DNA from 3 places in the Enterocloster citroniae genome. Region 3 is predicted to be linked to each of the others. Evidence: riboswitches for the same ligand, from Rfam matches in the RefSeq annotation. Region 3 holds a riboswitch; each other region holds the start of a gene.

What was found. Region 3 has a riboswitch for glycine ahead of gcvT (glycine cleavage system aminomethyltransferase GcvT). Riboswitches for the same ligand answer to the same signal wherever they lie in the genome.
Region 1: another riboswitch for glycine. It lies ahead of ABID13_RS14055 (AbgT family transporter); the one in region 3 lies ahead of gcvT (glycine cleavage system aminomethyltransferase GcvT).
Region 2: another riboswitch for glycine. It lies ahead of ABID13_RS04015 (alanine/glycine:cation symporter family protein); the one in region 3 lies ahead of gcvT (glycine cleavage system aminomethyltransferase GcvT).

Annotation. Positions count from the first base shown of each region.
Region 1 covers NZ_JBEPLZ010000009.1:92,252-102,402, forward strand. The annotation lists gene ABID13_RS14050 (SDR family NAD(P)-dependent oxidoreductase) at 1-703, opposite strand, end outside; gene ABID13_RS14055 (AbgT family transporter) at 811-2,415, opposite strand; glycine riboswitch at 2,606-2,689, opposite strand; gene ABID13_RS14060 (BtpA/SgcQ family protein) at 3,108-3,896, opposite strand; gene ABID13_RS14065 (IF-2B domain-containing protein) at 3,921-4,895, opposite strand; gene ABID13_RS14070 (amidohydrolase family protein) at 4,981-5,709, opposite strand; gene ABID13_RS14075 (PTS system mannose/fructose/sorbose family transporter subunit IID) at 5,726-6,559, opposite strand; gene ABID13_RS14080 (PTS mannose/fructose/sorbose/N-acetylgalactosamine transporter subunit IIC) at 6,583-7,329, opposite strand; gene ABID13_RS14085 (PTS sugar transporter subunit IIB) at 7,348-7,836, opposite strand; gene ABID13_RS14090 (PTS sugar transporter subunit IIA) at 7,993-8,388, opposite strand; gene ABID13_RS14095 (amidohydrolase family protein) at 8,408-9,151, opposite strand; gene ABID13_RS14100 (GntR family transcriptional regulator) at 9,318-10,058, opposite strand.
Region 2 covers NZ_JBEPLZ010000002.1:423,474-433,624, forward strand. The annotation lists gene ABID13_RS04000 (PEP/pyruvate-binding domain-containing protein) at 1-245, opposite strand, end outside; gene ABID13_RS04005 (BlaI/MecI/CopY family transcriptional regulator) at 424-807, shown strand; gene ABID13_RS04010 (M56 family metallopeptidase) at 800-3,526, shown strand; gene ABID13_RS04015 (alanine/glycine:cation symporter family protein) at 3,498-4,940, opposite strand; glycine riboswitch at 5,087-5,184, opposite strand; gene ABID13_RS04020 (DMT family transporter) at 5,317-6,231, opposite strand; gene ABID13_RS04025 (cyclic nucleotide-binding domain-containing protein) at 6,334-6,996, shown strand; gene ABID13_RS04030 (DUF4489 domain-containing protein) at 7,220-7,759, shown strand; gene ABID13_RS04035 (DUF4489 domain-containing protein) at 7,789-8,370, shown strand; gene ABID13_RS04040 (hypothetical protein) at 8,395-9,144, shown strand; gene ABID13_RS04045 (exosporium glycoprotein BclB-related protein) at 9,437-10,151, shown strand, end outside.
Region 3 covers NZ_JBEPLZ010000030.1:8,126-18,276, reverse strand. The annotation lists gene ABID13_RS25095 (hypothetical protein) at 1-50, shown strand, start outside; gene ABID13_RS25090 (hypothetical protein) at 56-1,723, shown strand; gene ABID13_RS25085 (hypothetical protein) at 1,756-3,468, shown strand; gene ABID13_RS25080 (hypothetical protein) at 4,096-4,539, shown strand; gene ABID13_RS25075 (hypothetical protein) at 4,602-5,147, shown strand; gene ABID13_RS25070 (YcxB family protein) at 5,137-5,709, opposite strand; gene ABID13_RS25065 (YcxB family protein) at 5,741-6,394, opposite strand; tRNA gene ABID13_RS25060 (tRNA-Arg) at 6,520-6,593, opposite strand; gene ABID13_RS25055 (DUF3881 family protein) at 6,672-7,550, opposite strand; glycine riboswitch at 7,958-8,070, shown strand; gene gcvT (glycine cleavage system aminomethyltransferase GcvT) at 8,241-9,347, shown strand; gene gcvH (glycine cleavage system protein GcvH) at 9,373-9,753, shown strand; gene gcvPA (aminomethyl-transferring glycine dehydrogenase subunit GcvPA) at 9,791-10,151, shown strand, end outside.

The DNA of each region.
Region 1 (10,151 bases), on a different contig from region 3:
CCAGGAAGCAGACCATTCTGGAAATATCCCTGGGCGCACCAGGACGCCGCAAAAGAATACGCGGGATAATATTGGCCCGCACAGCATCCTTGCTTGGATCGCCCTCCCAGCGTCCAACCTCCACGTATCCCACCGAAACCGAGTTGACATTGATATGCGCAGGCGCAAGCTCCAGAGCCATAGCCCTGGTCAGGCCCAGTATCCCCGCCTTGCTGGCACAATAATTGCTGAAATTCACACGGCCTGAATGAGCCGCACCTGAAGTAATATTTATGACCCGGCCAGGCGTACCCGCGTCAACCAAACGCCGGCATACCTCTCTTGACATATACATGGTTCCCTTTAAGTTAATATCAATTGTATTGTTCACCTGATCATCACTCATCTCTACCAGAGGGGCTACATCATAAAAATATCCCGCATTATTGACCAGTATCTGAACCGGCCTGCCATAAAACTCCATGGCCTCCTCTGCCATGCGGCTGCAGTCCTCCGAATGGGAGATATCTCCCTGAAGGACGCAAACCCTGCGCCCCATTTCCCTTATCTGATCAGCCAGTTCCTCGCACCGCGCCCTGGACCCTCTGCAGGTCAGGACCATATCAGCCCCCAGACCTGCCAGATCCAGACTGAGAGCTCCGCCGATCCCTCCTCCGGCGCCTGTTACCATTGCTATTTGATTGGATAAATCCATGGAAATCATATACCTTCTCCTTTCATGACTGCCTTATTTTTCCTACGCAGGCCCTCATAAGCCGGAAGGCCTGCTATAATGATGATACATACGCCAATGATCATATCCCGCTTTCCTTAATTCAGGAAAATACCGGCTCCCGGTCCAAGAGGCAGCTTCAGGAAATAGAATACCAGGACCAAAAGGAAAAATGCGATCAGATACGCGAACGCATAAGGCATCTGCATCGAAATCAATGTACCAAGTCCAACCTTGTCCTTCTGGCTCACTTTATAGGATTCCAGGAGCCCCAATGCGATGGGGACATTAAGTTCAACAGGAGACAGGATATTAAAGCATGAGTCACCAATACGGTACAGGACCTGTGTCATGGCCGGACTTATGTTCAGCATGGCCAGCATGGGAACCAGGAAAGGTGCCAGCATAACCCACTTTCCGCTATTGCTTGTGATAAAGAGGTTACAGAAGCAGGACAATAGGATGATCAGGATAAAGAGACCAATATTCCCCATATTCAGACTGATCAAAAGTTCTGCTCCTTTGGCAGCCAGAACAGTAGCAATACCGCTACGTGAGAACAGATCCACAAAAATACAGGCAGTCAGACAGACAACCATAAATGAAGCCGCCATATCCAGACATTTTTCCATCATCAGAGGAACATCCTTCCATGCCTTTATCTTACCGATCCCAATACCATAAGCCGAGCCTATAATCATAAAGAAAAAGAACAGCAGCGGTATAATCATGTTCAAGAACGGTGAATTAGGTATCAAAGTTCCATCCGGGCTGCGCATAAAAGAGTTCTTTGGAATACAGGCAATTACAAGAAGAGCTATATAGATCACAGTAGCCCATCCTGCAAATTTAAGCCCCCGCGCTTCCTGGCTGGTCACCTTCATCTTTTCCAGTTCGCTGGCGTCCTTTTTCAGAACAAGTTCCGGATGCTGGCGGTTCAGGTGAGGAACTGTTACGTATTTAGTGACTACCACACAGACAGCAGTGATAATAAAGGTTGCCGCTGCCACGAAATAATAGTTAATAGCCGCATGGGTAGGCGCAAGCGCACCGGTGGCATCCACAATATGGTTAGCCTCAACAATCTGAGCAGATATTCCAGCCAGAGTTGTATCTGTAGCCGCAATCATCAAACAGGCCGTGTAACCGCCATTGGCTGCCGCATACCCCATGATGATTCCAATCCACGGATGCAGTCCCAGAGATTTAAACACAGCGGCTGCTATAACCATGGTAAACACCACCCCGGCGCCAAATCCTATGCTGGAATTGACACCCACAAAAGACACAGCGATGAAAACGATCATGATGGGAGCGCCAATTACCGCCTTACGCATCAGAGCATCAAAAAGGCCCAGCTTTTCTGCATATCCCACAGCCACTGTCATAAAAATCAGCATGCCCAATGGATAGTAATTTACGAAGATACTAATAAAGTTTGTGAGATAATGGGCCAAGGTCTCGAAAGTCATCAGGTTCGTGACCTGGGCAGTGGTTACCTGAATGGCCCCATCCACCACGGTTTCGTAAGAAGCTGACCAATTCATGCCGTGCAAAACAGCACTGAGTACCACCGTAATCAGAGCCAGGCTTGCAAACAGCCAAAATGGATGCGGCAAGAGATTCCCCACCTTTTCAATGGCGCCCATGGATCGCTCTAGCCAGCTTTTCTTAACTACTTTTTCATCATCTTCCTTTTTCATTAACATTCCCCTTTCTTTTGTATGGAAGCGTCAAATCCAACACTCCATTTTTTATTAAAAACCTTAGATTTTAAGGTTTTATTCACTTTTTGCAAAAAAAATGCATGAACAAATAAACATGTCCATGCGCTCTGTCTTTTTGACCTGAAAGATTTGGCTTCGTCGGTGCATCATTGCTTTCCAGAGTATCGTCCAGTATTCGGTCCTTTTGCCTGAGAGTTCTCCGCTTCCCCTTCGGCGCCGCGTCCTGCACGGTCTCTCCCGAATCTATCATCCGATAATATGTAGTTGTCCGTAAATATTTGACTCTTCGTCCACTCTTGCTGAACCTATATTAGCACAATTAACGATTTCAGTCAATAGATAAAGTTCTTGAATTTTGGCAGTTTTAACTATGTAATTTTCAATTAATCAGAGGTATTATAAGCAGATTTTCTTAAAAAATGTTTTTTTTAATAAATTTCGCACTATTATATTGTGAAATTATACAATACCCCCCCCCCCCCCCTCCCTCCATCCAAAGTTTTATCTCAATTATAAATGCACAAATCTGAAAATTAAACAAATTAAGACATCATACTCTTTTGTTATACGCTGTTTATGCTTAAAAAACAACAATAACCATAAAAGATGATGTCTTATAAAAAAGCAAATCAAATTCAGACTTATTTACAACTGTTCAGAGTCCCATCCTATGACTTCCGCTTTGCCTCACTTATAAAGACCTTGGCCCGTTCCGGGTCAATTGGATTCTTCATATCCCCGTTCTTGATCCAGGTGGCAACGGACACGCCGTCAAAATATTGCATCAGCTCATGGATGTTGTCTCCGGTGGCTCCTCCGCCAAGAAAAATGGGCGTGTCCTTTACCCTCTCCCTGGCTTCCTTGACCATACGGATGCTCTCATCCACAGACTTACCGGACATAAACAGGCCGTCTGCAAACGCCTCATGGACACACTCCCATGCAGCATCCCCCACCGGCTTTCTGCCCAGGGGGATTCCGTGCACCTCGTGCACATCCGCATAGACGGGCACCTTGGATCCGGTGCGTTTTCTAAGGTTTGCGATGTCCACACACTGGGCCTGAAGGATACCGGCGCTGGTAACGCTTGCTCCTGTAAACAGGTGCTCCACCCTTACAAAGTCCGCTCCCACCGCATCGGCCACGGAAAGGCCGGCCACTCCGTCCCAGTTCATAAGGATCCCCATGAGCAGTTCAGGAAAACGTCTCCTGATCTCATAGGAGATCCTGGTCATGTAGGCGATCGCCTCGGGACTGGATTCCTGTTTAATGGGCATGTCGTTCATATTCTGTACAATGATTCCGTCAAAATGGTTCTCCGCCACCATTTCCGTCTCCCGCAGGGCCATATCCACGATCTCCCGGATCCCCATCCCCGCGTGCCGGTAACTGCCGGGCAGCGGCTCCGGCTGGATCATGGACAATACGATCTTTGAACCGCGTCCTAAACAATTCATCTGCGTTCTCTCCTTTTCCTCATCCTATACTCCCCTTAAATTCCGGCTGTACTCCATGCTGATCCCATACATCTGACCAGAGGGTATCACACCCTTTTCAGTCACAAACCCCCGGATGAACTCCGGTTCCACACCCACCAGCTCGGGGGTGATAAAATCAACGGACCCCCTGTCCAGGTCCTCTCCCCAGTTCGCTGTCAGCTTTTCCTTCAGGTCATCATATACCAGCTTCTTCCTGCCGCCAAACACCGGCCTTATATCAAGCTTGATCAGAGGTGTAAGGAAATACAGCGGTACCCCGTAATGCCTGCATATCAGGCCCACTATATCAGAGCCTGTGGTATTAAAGCCCGTGCCGTCCGGATAAAATGTCTCCGCGCCCATGAAGGCGCCATGGCAGTCCTTAAGATAATACATCATGGACGCCTCCGGGATAAACTTGATCTTATGCCCGGACTCCAGGCACGCCTTTACAAAAGGCCTTCCCCCGTCAATGATCCGGCTCTCCGCAATATAGACCGTATACTGCTTTCCATTCTCCTTTAATCCCCGGAGGAATTTCTCAACCGTGCTGGAATAATCGTATACAAATATGGTCTCCATGGTCTCCGCCAGTCTGACCCCATAAGCCACACACTGCTTCACTGCCTCAGCAGCCGTCCTGGCATAGCTGTTCTTTGTCTCCAGTATCAGGGGCGCCGCTTCCTTCAAGTCCATCCCTGCATAAGATCTGATATTATGAGTCATAAGCAGGATCGCATTGCTGACCGCCTGGCTGGCCTCCCCTCTTGTGGCGATAAAAAAATCCGCCACCGCCAGGATCTCATCAATCACCTGGTCCGCGGGCCTTTGTTCATCCTCTCCCCTTCGGACCACGGCTTCGATCATATCCCCGACCATGGCGATATGATTGCTCGCCCCCAGGACCCTTTGCTCCACAATTGAATCAAATACTTCCCTCATAGGGCCGGGCAGTATATTCCTTACGTTGTTTTCCATTTTAATAAATCTCCCCTTGTGCGGCGCGGATACAGGATCCGCCCCGCATTTTGTTATCTCAATTGCCTCAGCAGTTTCCGTTGACTCAGTCAAGCCCCAGTATCCTGGCGCCGTTTTTTCCAAACAGATACTCCCTGTATGTTTCATCCAGATGGAACATATCAAACACATCCAAAGAGCATCTGGTCAACCGTTCCGGATAGGATGAGCCAAACACCAGCTTCTCCTTTGGAAGGCTGGTCACTGCTTTCTTCAGAATCTGGACCTCATACTGGTTGGAGGTCTCAAGATAAATATTAGGGATCTCCTTTCCCAGGTCCACGCAGCCATATCCATAATCGAAACATCCCATGTGAAGGAACAGGAACACAAGGTCCGGATGCCTTCTCACATGTCCCAGCCACTGCTGCGGCATGGAGCGGGAGCCGATTCCGGTAAATACCTTGACCGGAACCCTGCGTTCCTCAGCCACTGCAAGCACATCCTCAATCCCGCTGCATGCATCGGGATAATAGCCGTGCTCCACGGAATTAAATTCCAACATCACCATGCCGGGAAGCTTTAGGGCTTTCCTGGCTGTTTCGGCGCAGTTATCCTCCTTTGGGTTGATGACCGCGCAGCCGGCCAGACGGTCCGGATAAGCGGACACCAGCTTTGATATATACCGGTTCCCCGCTTCCACAGGCCAGCCATCCAGGGCAGAAACCACGCGGAAGTCAATCCCGTTCTTCTCCATATCCAAAAGGAGTTTTTTCTCCTCTTCTTCCTGTCCTGCAGGATTCCTCTTAATATGCGAATGGATATCAACGATCATCCTTCTACCTCCAGTCTTATCCCAAAATACCGCAGTAAGTTCCCACAATACCCACGATCATGGTAACCAGGATCAGTTTAACTGCGGATATCTTCTTTTTGGAGATCAGCAGATACATAAGCCCAGTGTACAGCATCCCCAGTATGCCCGGCATCAGCCCGTCAAGGGTTTCCTGGATGCTGAGCACCGTATCGCCGCTCTGGTACACAATGGGAATGGAAATGACCACAAGGGCCGGTATAAATCCGCCCACGATCACATAAGCCGCAATGGCCGCCAGCTCTGAGATCCTGCTGATCAGTCCGCTGGACTGTATCTTTTCCACAAATTTAACGCCCTGTTTATAGCCCTGGAACACCCCCAGATACCTTACGCCCAGCGACACGATGGACATGCCGATCACAAAGAATATGGGCCCTATCCAGCCGAGTCCCGCTGTGATAAGCGAAATGGCGATACCTGCCAGGATGGGTCTGGCCGTACCGTTTAAGAGGGAATCCCCCAGTCCTGCCAGAGGTCCCATCAGGGCGGTCTTAACAGCATTGATAGAATCAGGGTCAATATCGCCCTCCGTAGCGTACCGCTCCTCCATGGCCGCGGCCACTCCCACGGGAATGGCTGAAGTGATGTCATTAGTAAGGAAATATTCCATATGCCTTGCATATGCTTCCTTCTTCTCCTCAGGGTCCTCATAATACTTTTCAATCACAGGCATCATTGCCTCTGTAAATCCCGCGTTCTGCTGGCGCTCATAGTTGTTGGTACCCCTGATGGTAAGCTGGTGCAGGAATACCTTCCATAAGTCGCGGTTTGTAAGCTTGTTCTCATTCCCGTTGTTCTCTGTACTCATATCATTCTCCGTCCTTTCCCCAATCACGCGTTTGCATCCGCAATCTTAAAGTAATAGTACATGGCCACACAGATCACTGCCAAAAGGGCGATCCCGATCATGTTGATATTCAGGTATGCTGCCACAAAGAAGCCTAAAAGGAAGAAGGGCCAAAACTTCTTTACCTTAATGGAATTGAGCAGCAACGCAAAACCGACCGCTCCGATCATGCTGCCTCCCACTGACAGGCCTGTGATGACCTTGGCCGGGATGGCGTTGATGATCGCCTGCACATAAGATGCCCCAAAATAAATGGCCAGAAATGTGGGAACGCCGTACAACAGGGCGTTGGCTGCCATGGGAAAGATCAGGTTATTGGCAACGATCCCCCTGGTATCCAGGCGTTCCGCCGCCTTTTCCACGCGGTGCATCAGGTATACGTTGATCACTGAATTCTGGAATGTCTCTGCCATCTGTCCGATAAAGGAAACAGGAAGTGCGGTCGCCACGGCCAGATCCGTTCCGCCTCCGCCCAGGATAGCGATCCCGGTTGCAATGGCTGTGCTGATGGTGGGATTGGGCGGCACTGCCGTACCCACAAAGATAACAGCCAAAAACATAAGTTCCACCGTAACACCCACTGCAAAGCCGGTCTGCACATCCCCCATGATCAGACCCACCACCGGGCCGACCACCACCGGACGGAATATATGCGTCTGGGTCGTATGGGAATCAATAAAAGCAACCGTCACAAACACTGCTACCAATAATGCCTGCATAAATAAACTCATAACCTTATCCTCCCCTTATTATGCCAACTTACACTTTTTCAGAAGTTCCATCACATCCTGGCTGCGCTCATTTGGAACCGCCCGCACTTCCAGTCTTACGCCATGTCCATAGATCCCCTTAATAGCCTCCACATCCTCCGGGAACACCCACAGGTTGCCAAGCACTTTGGTCTTGCCCTTTTTCATGTTCATATTTCCCACATTGATCTGATCTTTCTCAATCCCCGCCTCTATGAACTTCAGGGCCTGCTCCGGACCGCGCATAAGCAGCAGCACCTTTCCGCTCCCCTCGCCTGACTGGATATAGGCAATGGCGTCATCCACGCTGAGGATCTTCAGGGCAATGGAATCCGGTGTGGCCATCTTAAGAAGGGACTGCTGGAACTCATCCTTAGCCGCCTTGTCATCCGCCACAATAATAGTCTTTGCATCAGCGTAGGCAATCCACGCCGTAATGATCTGTCCATGAATCAATCTGTCATCAATACGAAATACGCTTATATCCATCTCTTATAACCTCCTCGTTATGAGCACTTGGAGACCGTATTTTGGTCTCCTACGTGCGATACATGTCACTGGCACTTAGCGAGGTCTCCCACGAGCTTAGTGCAGTGGCTCGTTATGAGCACTTGGAGACCGTACTTTGGTCTCCTACGTGCGATCCTACAGTTCACTTAATCCAATGGTGGAGCCGCTCTGCTGCTGTAAATACTCAGCCAGGTCCTTAAGTTTAATATCCGGGTTTCCGCACTGTACAATGGCCTCGATCAGTATAGGAAGGTTCATCCCGTATATGACAGCCACGTCCTCATTCTTAAAGGAATACCTGGACACCACGTTAAAGGGCGTCCCTCCCTTGATATCGCACAGGACCAGATACTGGTTATCCGGTGAAACACTGGTTATCTTCTCCCCGTACAATTCATCCAATTCATCCGAACCCATCTCCTCGCCAAAGGTAACGTAATCCAGGTGTTCCTGTTCTCCTACCAACATCTTCACCGACTGCATCATCCCCTCAGCCATGCCGCCGTGGGATGTAATTAAAATGTGTATCATTTTCCTGCCTCCAATCTCTTTATAAACACCTGGAAGAATGGCTCCAAAGATATTCTGCGTTCTTATGGAATATATACTCCAGCTTTTCCTCCGGTACTTTCAGCTCATAAAACTTCTCAACCTCTATGTTCACAGGCTTATAAGGCCAGTCCGTCCCAAAGCACACACGCTCAGGCCCCAGCACATCGATGGCCTTAAGAAGCACATCCACATCCATCTGACCGGAAGTCTCAACCCATACATTCTTTAGATCCTTCACCACCTCTATGGCGGAAAGCCCAAACTCATAGTAACCGATATGGGTGAAAAGGAAATTGATATCCGGAAACTTCCTGGCATATTCAGCCCAGGTATAAGGCGTTGAAAAGGGAGCGGTCCCCACATGGGTCTGCACATGCACTCCATACTTGCGGATCTCGGCAAAGATATCATTCAGCGCCGGCGTATTATCCGGGTAATATCCATGCTTCCAGGAATGGAACTTCACACCGTCCATCCCATAATCTCCCAGACAGCGGTTCACCTCGTCAATGGCGTCCGGCGCCTTGGGATTAATGAATGCATATCCCTTAATGACCCCCGGAAATGCTTCCATGGCCCTGTGGACCAGATCATTCTGTGCCCTTGTGGAAATACCTGACAAACTGCTGATCCCTACTTTTGATATCCCGTAGGCCTTCAGGTCGTTCACCAGATCTTCCGGTGAATTCTCATCCCCCGAACTGGTCTTTCCCAGATGAGAGTGAATATCATAGATAAGCATCTGACCATCCTCCTGACTTGTGGTTTTAACATATTATGATTATAACGTTATAATCATAATATAGTAAACTTGAATCATTTTGTCAATAGTTTTTCCAAAAATAATGTACAATAAAACAGGGATACCGGATCCTCATCCGATATCCCTGCCATATTTTTCTCTTATATCAGTCCAGACGCAGCTCCACCTTATATTGATAGTAGTCTGGATTATAAAACATCTGAACATACTCAAAGGGGTTCTTATCCCCTGAATAGGTCACCCGCTCCTTGTAAAACACAGCTGTCTGGGGTTTCAGTCCCAGCACCTCCAGTGTCCGGTCCGATGGCGTCTTCACCTCCAGAACCTCAGACGCCGTGGTGGGCACGATTCCATTGGCCCTCAATATGGCATAGAGGGACACATCCGGCCCAAACTCCTCCTCCCTAAGCTTCAGCCCGGAAACCATCTTAATGTATGATTTGTGAAGGCCCACTGCCACATCCTGACGGTACCGTTTCCGTTCAATATAAAAGACAGGCTCGCCCTCCTCTAATTCCAACAGCTGTGCGATCCGCTTTTCCGGCACCAGTTCCTGAAAATCCAAGAGCCGGGAGCTGGCCCTCTCCCCGTACAGGCGGACGTCATCCGTAAAGCTTGTAAGCTTTTTCATGTCATAGGCATGCTTTGCCTTACAGACAACCGTCCCCTTCTTTCCCCGGTTCTTTTCCACCAGCCCTTCCTGGGCCAGCATCTCTATAGCGCCCCGGACCGTCACCCGGCTGACCCCATAAATCCGCTCCAGCTCAGGCTCCGAGGGAATCCTTTCTCCTGGCCTGAGGAGACCGCTTTGAATCTTCTTGAGCAAATCCAGATAAATCTGGTAATGCAAAGGGACCTTGATTTTCTTATCTATCACTGAATCCACACCTCTACCCGCCTTCCCCTGCAATACAGTATGAAAGTTTAACATTGTAATCTTATGATGTTACTATTATAACATCTTATTTGGTTTTTTTCA
Region 2 (10,151 bases), on a different contig from region 3:
TAGGCCGCGTAATCCGCCATCATAAGTTCGATCAGCTTTCTGGCCACAAGAAGTCCGCAGGCTTTGCCGCCAATGACGCCTCCGCCTATTTTCCGGTCCCACACATGTCTGAAATCATCATCTGTAAAATGTTTCAGGATCAGCTGCTCCATGTGGCTTTCCGTTGTCATGATCTGGTTGCAGATGCATTTGCGTTCTTCTCTTGTTAAATTTTCTTTTATTAAGATCTGTGGATAGTCTGCCATTTGCCATCCTCCTGATAAGGTAGTGTTTGTCTTACTATTATAACAGAAAAAAGGCCGGATGGAAGAAAATTGATCATTTCTATTGACATATATCCTGTATGGATCTACAATTTAGTATACAAATGTATACTAAATTGTAAGTAAAGCAATAAAAGGTACGGATAAAGGAGATCTGCATATGGATAAGATCAATCTATCGGACGGGGAATGGAAACTGATGAACCTGCTGTGGCAGAACCCGCCCAAGACCATTACCCAGCTGACAAAGGAGCTGGAGGAACTGACCGGATGGAAACGTAATGTGATCATTACCATGCTGAAACGTTTGGAGGCCAAGGGCGCCATCCGCCACCGGGAAGGAGAGCGGGCCAAGCTGTTCTACCCGGCGGTGGACAGGGAAGGGACTGTCCTGGAGGAGACGCGGGGATTTCTGAACCGGGTATTTCAGGGCAGCTTCAGCCTGATGGTTAATGCCATGGTAGATTCCAGGGAACTGTCCGATCAGGATATAGAGGAGCTGAAGGAAATCCTGGAAAAGGCAGAGGAGGAGAGGCATGATTGAGACACTTATTACCTCCTCGGCTCTTATTGCGGGAATCTGCCTGCTGCGCCTTTTCCTGAAAGGGAGGATCAGTCCCGGAATACAGTATGGAATTTGGGCTACAGTGGCACTGCGCCTTATGATCCCTTGGTTTTCTCCTTTGTATTCCTGGTTTAGGACCATTGAAAGTCCATTCAGTGTGATGAATGCGGCGGATAACCTGCGTGAGATGGCAGCTGTCCGGCCGGTAGCGGAACCTCTTTTAGATAATCTGGGCACAGGGCAGGTGATTCCCTATGCTGTCCCGGCAGCCGTGGCTGGGAGGGCCGCGGGCCATGACTGGAATCTGATCATTCTCACGCTGTGGATATTGGGAGGAATCCTGCTGTTTGCCCGCATGATGTGGACCAACCTGCATTTTTCATGGAGCCTCTATATGCGGAGGGAGCGGTATCTGGGGGATACATATGGGATCACAAAGCTTCCCGTTTACTGCGTTCAAGGTCTCAGTACCCCATGCTTTATGGCGTTTCTCTGTGACCGGGCCATCTATATCCCTTGGGACATGGCAGAGGATGAGGGGAGGCTGCGCCATATTTTGATCCATGAAGACTGCCATGCCAGCCACCATGACCATATATGGAGTATGCTGCGGTGTATCCTGCTGTGCTATTACTGGATCGATCCGCTGGTCTGGGCAGCGGCTTTTTTATCCAAGAGGGACAGTGAACTGGCTTGCGATGCGGCTGCGGTACGCCGGCTGGGGGAGGGAGAGAGAATCGCCTATGGCAGGACCCTGATCAGCCTGATGGAAAAGAGGCGGCATAGGGCAGGGGTCCTGAATGTTTCCCCGGACATGTGGAATGGGAAAAGGGCTGTGAAAGAACGGATCGCCATACTGGCAAAACACCCGGTGACCACCAGGGTGATGGCCTGCATCCTGGTCCTGATCCTGACGGTTCTGGTGGTCTGCACCTATACGGGAAAACAATCCCAGTCTGACATCACTGCACGCACCGAGGCGTGGGCCAATGCTTTTTGCGGCAGGGAGGGGAACACCCTTAAGGACATGTTTGATCCGCAAGATCCTGACGGGTTTTATAAAATGGACCAGGTCCAGTCACAGCCGGGGGATCCGGCGATCGGTTTTGGCTGGTCCAGTCCATGGCCCATGGATCAGTTGTACGAAACAGAGACAGAAGGCAGCCGGTCGGAGATTACCTATTATGCCATGACGTCAGATCCCCACCGGTGGGTTTGGAAAGAGCACCTTACCTGGAAACAGGAAGATGGGATCTGGTATGTGGAGCAGGAGACATTGAAGGAATATGACAGTATTCTATCTGCCCGGGAGTTTTATGAGGCGTATGGACGGGGAATCGCAGGAACCCCTATGGATTACCGGAAAGACGGAATGGCAGAAATCCTGAATAAACATGCCGCCTCGGACCCGGTGTTGGGGGATCTGAGATATCCCGACCTGGCAATGGAGTATCTGCTGAATCTCCACGGCGGAAAGGGTACGGTAGTGGAGAACTTGGACACGGCGGCGGAGGACACGGGGACGGCGGCGGAGGACATGGGGACGGCGGCGGAGAGCAAAAGTAAGGTGGTGGTTTATACATTTCCGGACAAGAGCAGGGCGGCTGTCACCATGATACAGCCCTTTGGAGGGGAAGGAATCTGGATACCGGAGGAGCTTACGGAGATTCCGGAATCAGCCTTGGATAAAAGAGAGGATGGGGAGAGCAGTCCAAAAGAAAAGGCGGAACGGGCGGAGCGAACGCCAGAGGGGGCGTTGGATGGGACGTTAAAGGGAACGGAAGATGGGACGGATCGGATTTCAATGGATGACGTCCTTAGGCTGGCCGGTGTGACGGATGCCGCGTCACTTGCAGAACGGACGAAGAACTTTCCGGAACCGGACAGGGTGGATGGAGACGAGGATGAAAATTCCCTTAACCGGGTGGAACATTATCCGTTTGTCCATTTGGATGAACCGTATGAGATCCAGGTATCCTATGAGAACAGGTCAGGCGATCTGGATTACATCAGCCTGCAGCGTCTGACCACAGGGGAATGGCTGAATCTGTACCAGACTCCGGAAGCTGTTAAAAAGTATGGAATAAAGCTGGCGGACAGAGGGGAGATAGAGGTTTTTTTTGCCACTCACAGGAAGATGTCTGATTACCTGACCTACCGCCTGCCCGGTGAACTTTCAGATGGAGATTATATGGAAGCCCTGGGAAACAGCAGCGGAGGAAATCTGTTCCTTACCTCAGATCAGGCCGCCCAAAGACGGCTGGAGGATTTGAACAGATATGTGGATACCTCTGCAGTCCCTCAGGAATGGAGATCAGCCGGAGCGGTACAGCGGTTTACGGGAGACTGGCTTTACCGGAGATTTGAACAGGGGGAACTGATGGAGATCGGGTATCCGTGGAACCATTCCATGTTTATCAGCGAACCGGTATCCGTCATTGACTGCGAGGTCCCTGCCCTGCTCATACTTGTAAGCCATGATATGTACACATCTGCATCCCTCACAGATGCAGAGGCTGAGCACGGCCCCATACCAGAGGAGGACAGGACTTCCCGCATGTGGTATATATTTTTTGCAGAATCGGACAGTGATGAGATGTATGCCATCTCACTGAACGGGGATCTGTATCATGAATCGGATCTGCTTAAGATCGCGCGGACCGTTCACTTTACAGAGAATGCCTGGACAAAGAAGTGAGGCGGGATACACGGTCCTTTTGAAAGAAACGTTTGGTCTCATCCGTTACCACACCGCTCAGTGCAAACAGCGCGATCATATTGGGCAGGGCCATAAGGCCGTTGAATATATCAGCAATGGTCCACACGGCCTTTACTGTCATGTATGGCCCGATGAAAACAGCAAAGATATACAGCCAGCGGTATGCCTTGACCACCTTCATGTTGCCGCCGGTGAGGTATTCCAGGCACCGCTCGGAATAATAATCCCAGCCGAGGATGGTGGTAAAGGCAAAGAACACCAGGCAGAGCATTAACAGGAATGAGGAGACAATGGCCGGAAGAGGAAGGCCGCTGTTAAATGCATAGTTTGTGATGGCCACTCCGGTCAGACCCTCCACCTGCCATGCACCGGTGAGCACGATGGATAGGCCTGTCATGGTGCAGATCACAATGGTATCAATAAAAGTGCCTGTCATGGAAACCAGGCCCTGGCGCACCGGCTCCTTTGTCTGGGCAGCTGCAGCGGCAATGGGAGCAGAGCCAAGTCCGGCTTCATTGGAGAAAATGCCTCTGGCAATCCCTTTTTGCATGGAAATGATCATGGTGCCCACAATACCGCCCGTGACGGCAGATGGGTTAAATGCGCCTGTTACAATGGTCACAGCTGCCTGAGGGATAGCGGACAGGTTGCACAGCAAAAGGGCAACTGAGAGAAGGATATAGACCACGGCCATAAAAGGAACGATCACCTGGGATACATTTGCAATGCGCTTGATTCCCCCAATGAGGACCAACGCCACGCACACGCTGAGGATCAGGGACGCGATGACCACGGTCCAGGAATAGGTTCCGATCCCTGGAATGGTCACGGTCCAGGACTGATTGGGATCAAAAAAATGATTCACTGCTGAGGAGATTCCATTGACCTGGGAAAATGTCCCGATTCCAAACAGACCCACACAGACGCCAAAAAATGCAAAGATCCTGGCCAGCCACTTCCAGTTTGCGCCCATTCCACGTTCAATATAATAAAACGGCCCGCCCAGCACATGGCTGCTGTCATCCACCACCCGGTACTTGACCGCTAGCAGCCCTTCCGCGTATTTGGTGGCCATTCCAAGAAATGCCGCCAACTCCATCCAGAACAGGGCGCCCGGCCCGCCGGCGGCAATGGCAGTGGCCACGCCCACAATATTGCCTGTTCCAATGGTGGCTGAGAGGGCGGTACAGAGGGCTCCGAAGGAGGTCACCTCCCCTTCGCCGTTTTCTTCATTTTTAACCATCCATTGAAGCGCCAGTGGGAGCCTGCGGATCTGAAGAAGGCCAAGCCTTGCTGTAAGCAGGATGCCCCCGGCCAATATGAGGACCATAAGGGGAACGCCCCATACCAGATCATCGATTTGTTCAAGTACCTGATTGATTGTCTGCCACATGTTTTAATTCCTCTTTTCTGCATTGATTGTTCAACATTAAAAACAGCAAAAAAATGAGACTGCTTCCAGTCTTCTGGAATCAATCTCACGTAACGGAATCAGGGAATAGGGACCCATGGAGGTCCTGAATGCGTACTGTATCATTCAAATCTTTCTCTGTCCTTTTGCCTGAGAGATTGGTGCGCTCTGCGCACTTTGCACCTTCGGCCCCCGCACTGAAGCGGGTTTCTCCAGAGTTACATCCGTCCATAGTCTTTTTCCGCCGGTGCGGAAGCCTGAGAGTGTTACTCCTTCGGCAAGCCATTGCTTTTTCCTACGAACATCATCTGTTGTTTTTTGTTGACGGTATCAAAAGTATCATATGATAGGCCGGTTGTCAATAGGATTTTCCGTTTGGTTTTCTGACCGCGGACACATGTTCGTAAACCAGATTGAACACCATGCCGACCGCAACCACAATGCCCCCCACAAAGGAGGTGCCGGGGTAGGTATTTTTTGAACACAGATCCAGAAGGATTCCTGTAAAAAGCTGTCCTACAAAGGTCAGAAGCGTAAGACGGAAGGCAGATACCCTGGGAACCGTGATATTGCAGAGCAACACCGTGGAAACACCCAGGATCCCTCCGCAGTATATCCATGCCTGAGTTGAAAAAACAGACGGACAGGAGAGATCGGCAAATGCTGCAGGATCCCGCATGATGACCAGGGCGGCGACCACGATCGTAATGGGAAGGCCCACCAGGTGGTTTACAAGGGAACCCTGAAGATCGCCTGTATGCCGGGCCAGGCATGCATTTACGGTACGTGAAAGTACCACTGAAACACCTGCCGCCAGGGAAAAAAGAGCGGCGCAGGCAGCGGAACCCACGGTACGGTCCATCATGATAAAGATGCCAAATAGAGAAAAGCCAAGGCCGATAAAGGATTCCCTCTTAAAGGGATGCTGCTCCATGCCAAACAGACCCAGGCAGTCAGTGGCCAGGGACGCTGCGGTCTGGCCTAACAGTCCCAGTGCAACAATGCTGGTCATGCTGATCTTTCCGAAGGCAAAATTATTAAAAACAGTGGTCAGGACGCCGATTGCGCCGCCCAGATAGATCCACAGGGGCTGATGCTGCCTGGGCGGAATCCGTTTTCCCTGTGCGGCGCACAGCACAAATGCAAATACCACCCCCACTATATGGATGATAACAGCAGCCACAAAAATCCCGTAGTATTCTGATAGACCTCCGTTGATAAATACCATTACGGCAATGACCACCCCGGTTAAAAAAGACAATGCGTGATACATTTTCCCACCTCCCTGCCTATATTGTACTGTGAGATATTGACAGCTGCATAGGACATATGTCATACTAGTCAAAACCTGTATCATGTATAATGAAAGGGGAAAATGATGCAAAGAAAGCCTTTATCGGACCAACATTGTGTGAAACTGGCCGAATATGGATTACAGGCCATTCCGCTGGATTCCTGCGTATGCCTTAAGTTTCACGCAGGGGAAACTATTTTGCAGGAGGGAATGCCCATCACATACCTGTTTGTGGTGGTATCGGGCAGCGCAAAGGTCTGCTCCACTGCCAGGAACGGCAAAAACCTTGTGCTTTGTTATTATATTTGCGAAGGTCTGATGGGAGATCTGGAACTGATGACAGATACCTATATTGCCACCACCAGCATTGTGGCTGTGACGGATTTTGAATGCATTGCCATACCTTTTCAGCGCAATGCCCTTTACCTTAAATCCAATGTCCGGTTCCTAAACAGGCTTGGGAGTGAACTTGCACTGAAGTTGATACGCAGTTCACAAAACTTTGTGTCCGCTTCCCTGTATTCGGGGGAAGAGCGTCTCTGTGCGTACATCCTTCAAACTTCCCACAATGGGATCTTCAGCGATATCCTTACCGATACAGCCTGTTCCGTGGGGATGAGTTACCGCCATATGTTCCGTCTTTTGAACCGTCTTTGTGAAGAAGGGGTGCTGGAAAAGCGGGAAAACGGATACAGGATCCTGGACAGGGAGTCATTGGCTGAAAAGGCAACGGAATTTTTATAAATGAAACGAAAAGACAGGATAAAGGCAGGAAAAAGCAGGATCCTGTCTTTTTTGTTGGAGAAAAACAGGCGGCCGATCAATTTTTTGAACATGCCTTAAGGCGGATGGGGGAAAGAAAAAGAAAAAAGTCAAGCCAGTCACACTTTTGTCCGAATTTAATATATTATACTATACCAAATCGGTATTAGAAAATATAGTAATGCTAATTTAGTGGAGGTTCATTATGAGCGATACAAATTATAATAATTGTGAGAGTGAAAATAGAGAGTCCTGTTATGAGTGCAAATGCTGCTGCGAGTGCGACAGGCCCCAATATCTTCCTCCTAACAGGACCCTGTTAAAGTGCGGCTGTCCTGGTGCTGTTACCCTTCCTCTGGCTACCATAGCAGGAACCAACTTTACAGTGGCTTCTGTGAACGTGGATACAAGAGGATTCCGCAAACCATGCATCAAATTTGAGTTTGCAAGCAATATCGTAACCACTGCAGGCGTACTGACCCTTAACCTGCAGATCTTCAAACAGTGCAAGAACCAGCTGGTTCCTATTCCGGTAGGTCCCGTATGGACGTTCTCACGTCTGGTAGCTGTTACTGAGAGCAATGCCTTTACGTTCTTTGTTTGCGACTGTGATATCTGTGAGGAAGAATGCTGTAACTACAGCGTGGTTGCAACTGTTGCAGGCGTGGCAACTGTTGGTGTTACTTCCATCAACAATGCAACTCTCTCTGCAATTGTAGTTGACAACGGGTGCGGCTGTAAATAAATTGATTCCATGAACAATGAGGAGCGGCTATGTATAACAGTAATTTCAGACGCTGTGGGTTTGGGTGCTTTGGAACAGGCAGGTGCAGACCCCAATCGAATTATCCCATGAAGAACCGTGTTGAGTCACGCCCAGGGCGTGATGTCAATGGCAGTGTGTGTTCCGGCAATGGACATGAGAACAGCAAAAGGTTACTGTTAAAGAGCTCCTCATTTGGGGGACTGGTTTTGCCCGAAGGCATGGCGGGGGAAGCCACGTATCATGTGGCTTCCCTGAATCTGGATACATCCGGCTGTAAGGATTTTCTGGTGCTTTTAAATTTTTCATGCAATATAACAGCCAATGTATCCGGTTTTCATTTAAGGTTTCAAATGTTTAAGCAGGAGAAATGCCAGCCGTTTCCTGTTCCCGTCAGCTCCGGCGTACTGTATACCAGGGCAGTGGCCAACACAGGATCCGATTCATTCACATTGTCGGCATGTGACCGTGATTCAATGAAAAGTCCATGCTGCAGCTACAGTGTGCAGGTGGAGGTGGCAGGTATAAGATCCGGCGGAACAGGGCTGATTGCAAACCCGGTCCTGATTGCTACCATCATGGAAAATAATTAATCTATCTGATAGGAGGAACTCCCTATGGAGGCACAAAAAATAAAAGAATATAACGTTTCCCGTATGTCGATTGAGAAAAATGTTATAAGCTGGGAAGGCCATGCGGTACGGCTTCCGGGAGTTGTCCGCATATGGGTGGGTGATAGTCCTAGAAGAACATTTCCAATCAGTATGGTACTTATCCTTCTTATGATCGCGCTGTCCGGACCGGGGATCGTGAACAAGGCTGTCATGCTGGCGGTCCTGGGCATATACATGGGCATTCATCTTAGATCCGGGAAAAAAACGGATACGCAAACAGGCGGAAAGGATCATGTATATCTGGAACTCTGCAGTGGGATGGTCTGTTCATTTGAGTCGGGAAGCGAATCCTTTGCCATGGAGTTTTATGAGGTGTTAAAGCATCATATGGAAGGGGATGCAGGTATGGCCCACTGTGAGATTGTTTTTGAAAACGGCGGTGAGATCATTAACCAGACAAAACAGGAAGAACCTGAAAAAGCATCCAGCGTCCTGGAATTGAATGTATCTGGGGGACTGAATGGCCAGATCGTGCAGGAATTGAAAAGGCTGTACGGCAGCTATACAAAGAAAACAGATACCAACAGCGAAGTGCTGTTGCTTATAAACGAAGCAGCCAGCCTGATGGAGAAAAATGACAGGGTTGGGTTAAAGTCTGTTTTTGAGAAGTTCATTACACTGGGCTTGATCAATGACTGTAATGAGCTGGGATTGGATTCCCTTCTTCAGGAAATAAGAGCCACCATTTATTAGGATATTAGTTATCATACATTTACAGCCTCTGCAGCCATCAGGATTTACCATGGCGGCGGAGGTTCTTTGCTGTGGGAGGCAGAAGGGGCATTGCACCTTAGCGGCCTGTCCGTCATATAGTAATATAGAGCTGACAAGCATCCCCACTTATTTTGAAAATATCCCCCGGATTGCAGGTATGCAGACAAAATACGGCGGATAGTAAGGCTGGATCTTATGAGCCATAAAGAGAGGTCAGCTATGCAGGATAGGCTTTCTAAAAGCGAAAATCTATGAATAAGGAGCAATCAATATGAATGAATTAAACAGACCAGGATACGAAGGTAATGTTCCATTCAGCAGAAACCGATGCAGCAAATCTGCGGCAGATATGTGCAGCTCATGCGGCTGCGGCGGCTGTAACTGCTGCTGCGGCCGTGGAGCAACCGGGCCGACCGGGGCAACCGGGCCGACCGGGGCAACAGGAGCAACCGGGCGGACTGGGGCAACAGGGGCGACTGGAGCAACCGGGGCGACTGGAGCAACCGGGCGGACTGGGGCAACTGGGCCAACCGGGCTAACAGGAGCAACAGGAGCAACCGGCCCTGCTGGTCCCACAGGGCCTACTGGAATAACCGGGCCAACAGGAGCAACCGGCCCCACAGGAGCTACGGGAACCACTGGAGCAGCCGGTCCTATTGGACCTACTGGAATGACAGGCCCCACGGGAGCAACTGGCCCCACGGGAGCGAATGGAGTGACTGGGGCAACCGGAGCCACGGGAGCAACTGGTCCCACGGGAGCAGATGGAGGAATAGGCCCCACCGGTCCCACAGGAGCGGATGGAGTAACGGGTCCTACAGGGGCTGCCGGAACAACAGGAGCGGATGGAGCAACCGGCCCCACGGGAGCCACGGGAGCAACTGGTCCCACGGGAGCAGATGGAGGAATAGGCCCCACCGGTCCTACAGGAGCGGATGGAGTAACGGGTCCTACAGGGGCAACCGGAGCCACGGGCATAAATGGAG
Region 3 (10,151 bases):
GGCGGTTCAAAGAGGACTGCTCCAGGACACTGGATGAGTTGGGAGGCTGAAGGAAATGAGTGTACCAAGTTACAAAGACAGGCTGTTGGAGATCCATGGGATCAATATGTGGAACACCTTTCATGTGGACCGGGCGATCCGGTTTGCAAAGAGCTGCAATCTTACGGGAATTATCTTCCACTGCAATGAGCTTATTGACAAGGTGGTGTTTCCGGATAAATATTTTGATAAGGACGAGCTGCTGAGTTTTAATCCGGTCAGGAACAGCGTCACTAAGAATTACCGCTATTATCTGCGTTCGGTCTTGGACAAGTGCCGGGAAAATGGGCTGGAATTTTACGGGGAAGTAAAGGAAATCTATTTTCACAATGACCTGATCACAAAATATCCCCAGCTGCGGGGAGAGAACGGCGCACTGTGCGCCACGGATCCGTTTTGGTGGGAGTTCCTGGAGGAAAAATACCGGGAGTTCTTTGCAATGTTTCCGGATGTGGCAGGCATCATTGTCAGCCCCGGAACAAGGGAGAGCATGGTGTCCTTTGCAGCCAACCGCTGTACCTGCCAGCGCTGCAGGGACTATGATGTGGATGAATGGTACCGCAGTCTGCTGGCAGCCATGCACCGGGCCGTTGACGGGGCCGGAAAGAAGCTGATTGTCAGGGATTTTTCTTATACCAAGGCCCACCAGTACGCCATGGTGGATGCGGCGGGCAGCGTGTCCGACAACATCACCATGTCCATGAAAAAGGTTCCCCATGATTATTATCCGGTGTTCCCGGACAATCCTGCCATTGGAAACTGCGGAAAGCTGAACCAGTGGGTGGAGTTTGATACCTGGGGACAGTTCTTTGGCCTGGGAGTATTTCCCTGCAGCGTATCGGAGGATATGAGAGGAAGGATGCAGCGGTACCTGGATAAGGGGGCAACCGGAATCATGCTCAGGACTGACTGGGAAAATATGACCCAGTCCAGTGTGTTCTGCGGTTTTAATATGTTAAACCTGATTGCAGGCGCCATGATTTCCTTTGATGTGAACACGGACATGGATGCGGTCTATGATGCATGGTTTGATCATGGGCTGGTGTCCCCGTTGATCCCGGACAGCTACAGCCAGATCCCCTGTAAGATAACGGAAGGTAAGGACCGGGAACTGTTCCGGGAAATGATGCAGCTGTGCTGGAAGATCCTTGAAAAGGGGATCCATGTGCGGGGCCATGTGTTTAACAGGAACTGCCAGATCTTTGACCGGTACGACCTGACCTACAATATTATGACCGTGTTCCACAGCCGGGACCAGTGGGAACCGAATGCATCCAAGCGGGTGGAACCAACCGGGGAGAATATTCCGGTTATGATAGCGGAAAAGGATGAGGCTTTGGCCATGGCCCGGAAGCTGAGGGATATGATCGCCGCCGCAAGCCCGGGTGTCAACCACAATGTAAAGACATATCTTGAATTTGTGGCAGAGGGATTTCCGGCTTATATTGAGGGCTTTCGCCTGGAACTCATTTCCACGGTCTATACAAAGAAAGCGGAGATCTCACAGGATCCCGGGGATGTACAGAAGGCGAGGGAGACACTGGCGGGGTATGAAGAGCTGGCGTCCCGCTATGACAGCCTGGTGAGAAACAAGGGATATTCCCATGTGGTGGAATATATGCTGGACGGAGACCGGCTGATCCGCTTTAAAGCAGATGTCAGCAGGGTATTGGACGCAATCTGACAAAGACAGACGGCAGGGAAGGGAGGAAAATCATGGACCAAGCAAAAGCGGACTTTGAAGTGCGGGGGCTGGAACTGCACAGCCTGTATGCCTGGGACTATCCGTGGGTGGTCAAGGCCCTGGATTTTATTGAAAAGCACGGTATGAACACGCTGGTACTCCACCGGAATGATTTTGTGGACCTGATCGTATACCCGGGAGCCTATTTCGGGTATAAGGAACAGGAGGGTGATTCTTCCATATTTGATATCTACAGCCAGATCTTCAGGAAGCTGTACCAGTATACACCTACGCGGCGCTCCTGCCCCTACCAGAGAAGGTCCTTTTTAAAAAGAGTACTGGAAGAGGCGGGCAGAAGGGGAATCCAGGTCTATATTGAGAACAAGGAATTGTATTTCCCTGATATTATCCTGGAATTTTACCCGCACCTGGTCCATGACGGTCATGTGTGTGCCACGGACCCCTTCTGGCAGGAGTTCTTAGGAGTCAAATACAGGGAGTTTTTCCGGGAGTTTCCCCAGGTGGCGGGGATCATCACCTCACCGGCCACAGGGGAGAGCCGTGTTTCCATCAAGTCCAACCGCTGTACCTGCGACAGGTGTAAGTCCGCCGCCAGGGAGGACTGGTACCGGATGGTACTGACATCCATGTATGAACCCATCCGCCAGGCTGGCAGAAAACTGATCGTGCGTGACTTTGTGTTTGATTCCGCTTCCCAGAAGGAGATATCCGCAGTGATGGAGGAATTGCCGCCGGATGTGATCATTTCCTTGAAGAATACGCCCCATGATTACTATCCCACATTTCCGGCAAATCCCAGGATCGGTCATGTGGGAGACCATGAGCAGTGGATTGAGTTTGATACCATGGGACAGTATTTCGGATGGGGCGTGGGGATCGCGGACCTGACAGAGGACTACCGGCGCAGACTGTCAGACGCCAGGCAGAAGGGAGCATCAGGGGCAGTTTTCCGCCTGGACTGGGAAAGCCTGGACGGACATTCCTCCTTTTTTACACCCAACAAGATCAATGTTTATGCGGGGGCTGCCCTTACCAGGGATCTGGATACCCCGGACCAGGAAATATACCGCAGATTCCTTCTGGAGGAAGGATGGTCAGAGGATACTGGATGTATCAGCCGTCAGGCAAAATGGTTCGGCAATATCATGAAGAAAACATGGGAGATTACAGCCGGGACCGTGTTTGTAAATGACTGTGTATTCTCGGATTCCAGCGTGCTTCCCATTTCTTTGGAGCACGCGGTATGGCTCTCGGAGGAAAAGAACTCTTTAAAGGACTGGGACCCCCAAAAACAGGATTGTGTTTCTCCCAGAAGGTCATCCCTGGAGCCTGCGATCCGGGAAAAGGAGGAGGCATTTAAAAAGATCAGCGCCCTCTGCGAGGAGGCGGGGGAATACCCGGAGGGGCTGAGTCAGGATAAGGTGAAATGGTTTCAGGAGCGTCTGGCGCTTAATGCCCGGTATGTGGACATGTACCGTTGCGGGACGGAGGCGATCCTGCTGACCCGCTATGTGACGGAGACAGAAGAACAGGATAAAGAGTTTTGGCAGAGCGCCCTGGAAGGGGCCAGGCAGGCTCTTTTGGCCGTAAGCCGGATGAAAGGGGAATTTACACAGCTTTTCCGGGAAACGGATTATGAACCCCATGTGATCTACACCCTGCTGGACCCGGACCGTCTGGACTGCCTGTACCGGAAACTGAACGCCCGGCTGCCGGGAGACTGAAGTGCCGGGAGACTGAGCTGCCGGTTACCTGGCAGCTGTCTTTGGAAAGAAACGTTTTAGAGGAAATATTTAGGAAAAAACAGGAAGCGCTGGATCCATTACGCGATCCGGCGCTTCCTGTTTTCCATTTGTCCATGACAATTTGCCAGTCAGTGACCGGCATTTCTGATAGGCCAGATAAAAAGAACGCATATTTTGCAGATTAGACCGCGAATCCAAAAGCTATTTTAGATTCTTCTTGGTATGAACGGATCAGATCGGTGAGCTGAGCGATATCACTGATAGTATGGGAAAAGTCATGTGGCTTTGATAGAACAGTCCTATCAGATCGGATAATTGCAACGGTGCTTTTGGATTTAGATACATCGATACCTACAGCTAACATATAGGGGGGATCCTCCTTTGCGAATTAATATGATTGGGTCCAGCACTCGGTTATCTATTCATTTTCGTTAGTTACCCGGGAGCGAATCCCAACTTGCTTAATCGAATAAAAGATAATGAGTGATGGTTAACACTTTCAGTTTCGGGAACTATGTCCCATATTTGTGCCGTTAACCAATCAAACTCATCATAACAAAACATAAGAATAGGGGATAATTTCCCTACTCTTATATAGTACGAAATTTGGGAAAATATGAATATGATTATTTATCTTCCAGAAATGGGATTATAGTCAGCAGTAAATTTCTAAACGCTCTGTCAGAAGTTTCAGCTACAGGCAATATGGTAAAGGAGATCGAATTATCAGGATGGTACAACGGCAATGGCAAAATACGTTTAGACAAAAATATCGATGATTATAAAGAACTCGTGATAACGGGGCGTTGCGGATATATGAGAAACAAAAGGCAGGAATTAATAAAAAGCTGTGATCTGTGTAAGACTGTGGCGTCCAGCAAAGAACGGGATGGATATGGCGTGGATTTAAATGAATGGGATGGCTCTGATATCTGCTTTTATACGAATTTAGTATGGGGGCATGTCATAGTCACAGAAAAAGTTAAAAACATATTAGAAAAGAAGAAAATGAAAAGCATATACTTCCAAAAAATCGAAGACTATGTATAGGTTGGGTGCGAAGCAAACTAACAGTGACACTTTATTAAGCATTACAATATAGAGAGAATAAAATGTGGAAAAAGAGTGGATTAATCATACTTCTTCTGGCATTAACCGGATGTGCAAATACGGCAGGGGACAGCGTTAAAGATACGGCCGGTATCACACAGAGCTTGCCAAACGGTACAGAGGATGGGGAGAACAGCGTGGGAAAACAAATGGATACTTATGAAGAGGACGGTCTGAGGCTGGAACTTGTATCAGAACTGGATGGCGCAGGCAACATAGTACCGGAAAGCGTGAGACTGAAAATCGAGAACAGTATGGACGATGAGTGCATGATAAGGTCAATCGGCACTGCCGTAAACAACGTGACAATCGGCAATTCCCTGACATATGCTGAAATAGAAGGAAATGACAGTACCGAAGAGGATATCATGCTGTCGAATCTAGAAATGGGATCTTTACACAGGGATCTGTTGGAATTTGAAAAAGAATTCTGCAATATAAAAGAATGCGAGTCGGAGGATGTCTACAATAACCTGCGCGCCAAAAAGATTGAATGTGAAGGGCCATCGGAAACCGTGACTGTTAAAAGAGGCGGTTTCAACCTTTAAGTTTAGCCCCCGCTGTGGAGGTGGGAACAGCCGGACCGGATTGCTGTTTCTGCCGTATAAAATGCAGAAACTGATCGGGGCATCCTTCAGTGAAACTGTTTTTCCAGATGATCAATGCCTGTTTTGACGTTGTGATTACAAAAAAATACATTGGAAATTCCTCTATACTGCGGATCTGGGAGTATTCCATATATCCGCTGACGCAGCTGGTTTCCCAACGGATGTTATCTTTCAGAAATTGATACACTGCCTTTTCGCAGGGAATACCAAGGCTGGCCTGCTGTTTCAGTTGTTCCGCCTGTTTCTGGCATTGTTTGTGTTTCACGCTTACCCGTCTGATGCTAAAATAAGGCCATATAAATATGAAAAGAAGCAGACATCCTATGATTAGCGTGCGGAACAGCTGCCTGTACATAAAATAGTGCAGCGCCATGACAACCAGCAGTACAGCTATATCCAGACTCAGCCGTTTTCCACTGTATCCGCGTTCTAACTGATACTTTGCCAGTTCATAAAGGGATTGGGCATCCCTGGCTATTGTAACTTGGAATGACGGTGTCATATCCCGGTTCCCCCCCTTAAACTGCTGATGTTTACTTCATTAGCGACATATCTTTTCCTGTCTTTTGCATAATGAATTCTTTAAAATTCAGGGAATCACCGACTGTAAAGCAGTGTTTGGCAAAATACATCCCTTGATCTTTTGCAAAGAATATGTAATAGGCCTGCGGGTCCTCTGCCAGCTTATCTACAGCCGGATATTTCCAGACCAGTGATTCTTTACTGGGATAATATGTAAAATCATTCTCAAAAAAATCGATTTGGCTGCGAACCAGCTCCGTCTTTCTCAATTTCCGGAAAATCCTTCCAATAATCAAACCGGTGTTCAGCAACACCTTGCGGCGAAGGCGCGCAGACAAGGCAAGAAACCATACTGCTACCATCAGAAAGAGAATGGCTCCCAACTCGCCAGGCATGAGAATAGAGCTTATCACAACGATACCCCACCAGACCAGAAACACCCAGTTTCCGATGGAACGCCGTTGCTTCTGGTAATACAGCATATCAGATATACGCATAAATTGCTCTTTTTGTTTTGAATTATCCTCATTGATAACGATTCTAAAAATCGGTTCCATATCCACGCGTACCTCCAACAGTTTATCCGTAATTTCTTCCGTAATTCCGATAAGCCGTGTTATCTGCGGAGTTAATATGATTACAGCATCCCATGCGACTGGATTCAAGCGCTTTCTCCGTTATAATTTGCTAATCAAAAACAACTCTTTTTGTTGTGAATTCGGCTTCTCTATAGATATAGGAACAGCCCGAAAGCCTTGATTCTGTCAGACTTTCGAGCTGTAAGTTCTAATGTTCCTGAGCGGATTCGAACCGCTGGCCTTCCGCTTAGGAGGCGGACGCTCTATCCTGCTGAGCTACAGAAACACATCAATTTGTATCATTGATATCTGCGAACCGTATCACACGGTCCGCATTATATAATAACCTATCTTGGGAAAAAAATCAAGCCTCAAATTGCACAGTTCCCTGCATCCATACCTGACCTTTGAATCGGCGGCCTACTTTTGGCTCTCCCAGGAGGTCCTGGCGGTTGATGACAACATGGAAGATCATGTCATTGCAGTCCAGGGTCAGGTCATAAACCTCTTCCTTGGTAATCCGGTTGGCACTCAGCTCAATTCCGGTGATCTCCCCTATTACGGAGTATTGGTCGCATTCAATGCCGCAGGGCATAAAGCAGGTCTCAATAATGGAATACACATCCTCATGGGCGATCCGCCTGGAAACCATGGAGTAAAGGTCAATGTCCTCAATGGTCAGTGTTTCAATAGCATCCTCGTCCCCGCGTTTGGCTGCTTCCAGCAGATTGCTCCTCTTTCTGGCAGCCATTCTGGAATCCTCGGCCTGTTTTTCTGTCTTTTGTATGGGAAGGAGGATCCTGCCCTGCACGCACAGGCCCGAAAGGGCGGCGCCTAAGGGTTTTACAGGCTTATGGCCGGCTTTGCGGAGCCGGTATTCCATGGAGTTTTCTATATAAAAGATAAGAGAGATGCCCACTCTGTATTCATCCAGCAGTCCGGCAAATGTTTCCCGCTCCGTGTGACGCTGGATGGAGCATTCCGCATCCGAACTTATATCCGTGCTTTTCACATAGGGGAAATAATATTCGCGGTTAAATGTTCCCTTTGGACTCATCTCACCAGCCATGGCAACACCCATGCCGGGAGCGGTCTCTACCCGCAGTTCACAGAACGTACTGCCTTCCCGTTCGGACAACTGTCCGTTCTCCCTGGCTTCTTTTGCAAGACGCCGCAGCAGTTTTTCCATATCCTGTTTCTTCTGGTACATGCTAAACCCAATGGTCCGCATAAACTTATGCATGTGGTCACCTTCTTTCCTAATCTATTATCATAAGCCGTATTTTTTATCAGACAACAATGAGGCAAAAGGAACACCTTCGCCTCATCATCTTTGCCCATTATATACTACTTTATATCAGATTACCAGTATTTTTTCTTTGGACAGGCTAATTTATTCGTTAATTGTAAAGATTACTTCAGAGAACGTTCATATAAGACGATCCGGTTCCCGGCGCCGGAGCAGGAAAAGACCTGTTCCCTGTCCAGTATAGCTTCATACTTCCAAGTATTCCCAATCTTATCAGGCTGAATTATCGTTAAATTATAAACAACCTTTATCTATTGACTGAAAACATCACCTGTGTTAGTATGAACTTAGCAAGGGCGGGGCGGTGAGCCATACGTTTGCGGACAACTGCATATCATCGGATGATGGATTCGGGAGAGACTGTCCGGGGGCTGGAGTGATGATCCGGCAGTGACTTAGGGCAGCGCCGAAGGGGAAGCGGAGAACTCTCAGGCAAAAGGACCGGATACCGGACGATACTCTGGAAAGCGATGAGCACCGACGAAGCCAAATCTTTCAGGTCCAAAGACAGAGCGCATGAACATGTTTATTTGTTCATGCGCTTTTTTAACAGTCTTTCAGCGCGGATTTAAATGTCTGCGCATTTTGGGACACTGGACAGCATATGAAGGAGGGTAATGATTTATGGGCACAGAAGTAACTGGCGGCACTGAATTAAGGACACCGCTCTATGACACACATGTAAAGTACAAGGGGAAGATTGTGCCGTTTGCAGGCTATCTGCTGCCGGTGCAGTATGACACAGGTGTGATAGCGGAGCACATGGCAGTGCGCACCAAGTGCGGCCTGTTTGATGTTTCACACATGGGGGAGATCATCTGCAGAGGCAGTGATGCACAAAAGAACCTGAACATGATCCTGACCAATGACTATACGGTCATGGCCGATGGCCAGGCCCGCTACAGCCCCATGTGCAATGAAGATGGCGGTGTGGTGGATGACCTGATCGTGTACAAGGTAAGGGACAACTGCTATTTTATAGTGGTAAATGCAGCAAATAAGGATAAGGATTTCCAGTGGATGAAGGCCCACCAGTTTGGGGACGCGGAATTTGAGGACATTTCAGACAGAGTGGCGCAGCTGGCGCTGCAGGGACCGAAGGCCATGGAGATCCTCAGGAAACTGGCAAAGGAGGAGGATATACCGGAGAAATATTATACTTGTCTCTTTGACCGTATGATCGGGAATATCAAATGCATTATCTCCAAGACCGGTTACACGGGTGAGGACGGGGTGGAGATCTATCTGGCCCCGGAGGACGCGCCGGCCATGTGGGAGATGCTCATGGAGGCAGGACAGGAGGAGGGGCTGATCCCATGCGGGTTAGGGGCCAGGGACACCCTGCGACTGGAGGCATCCATGCCTTTGTACGGACACGAGATGGACGATACCATTTCACCCAAGGAGGCTGGGCTGGGAATATTTGTAAAAATGGATAAAGAGGATTTTATCGGAAAGCAGGCGCTGGTGGATAAAGGCCCCCTGACCAGGAGACGGATCGGCTTAAAGGTGACGGGACGGGGAATCATCAGGGAACATCAGGCGGTTTATGCGGACGGCAGGCAGATTGGGATCACCACCTCCGGCACTCATTGTCCTTATCTGGGATATCCGGTGGCAATGGCTTTAGTGGATGTTGGATATAAGGAACCGGGCACTGTGCTGGAGGTTGAGGTAAGAGGACGGCGGGTGGCCGCAGAAGTGGTGAAGCTGCCTTTCTATAAACGTTGAGTATCATATAACAGGAGGTATTGAGATGAATGTTCTGGAGGAATTAAAGTATTCAAAGTCACATGAGTGGGTCAAGATGGTGGATGAGAACACCGCTTTGGTAGGATTATCGGATTATGCCCAGGATGCCCTGGGAGACCTGGTGTTTGTAAACCTGCCGGAAGCAGGGGACGAGGTGACGGCAGGGGAGGCATTTGCAGATGTGGAATCCGTGAAGGCTGTTTCTGATGTGTATTCACCGGTGACAGGCACGGTGGAAGAGGTGAATGAGGCGCTTTTGGACGCGCCGGAGTCCATCAATGAGTCTCCCTATGATGCGTGGCTGGTGAAGATCGGAAGTGTCACGGATACGGAAGAGCTGATGAGCGCTGCTGAGTATGAAGCATATGTAAAGACTCTGGAATAAAAGCATCTTTATTCCATTAGAAATGGGGTGTAATATCATGGGTACTTATGTGCCGAATACGAAGCAGGAACAGCAGGAAATGCTTCATGAGATAGGATTTAACAGTTTTGAGGAAATGTTTTCCCATATACCCGGTGAGGTGATGTTAAAGGACGGCGTTCAGATCCCCTCCGGCCTCAATGAGCAGGCGGTAATGTCCAGGATGGAGGAGATGGCGGAAAAGAATGTGGTGTTCCGGCATATTTTCAGGGGAGCGGGGGCCTACAACCATTACATACCCGCTATTGTCTCCAGCGTGATCTCCAAGGAGGAGTTTGTAACAGCATACACGCCTTACCAGGCGGAGATCAGCCAGGGGATCCTGCAATCCATATTTGAATATCAGACCATGATCTGTG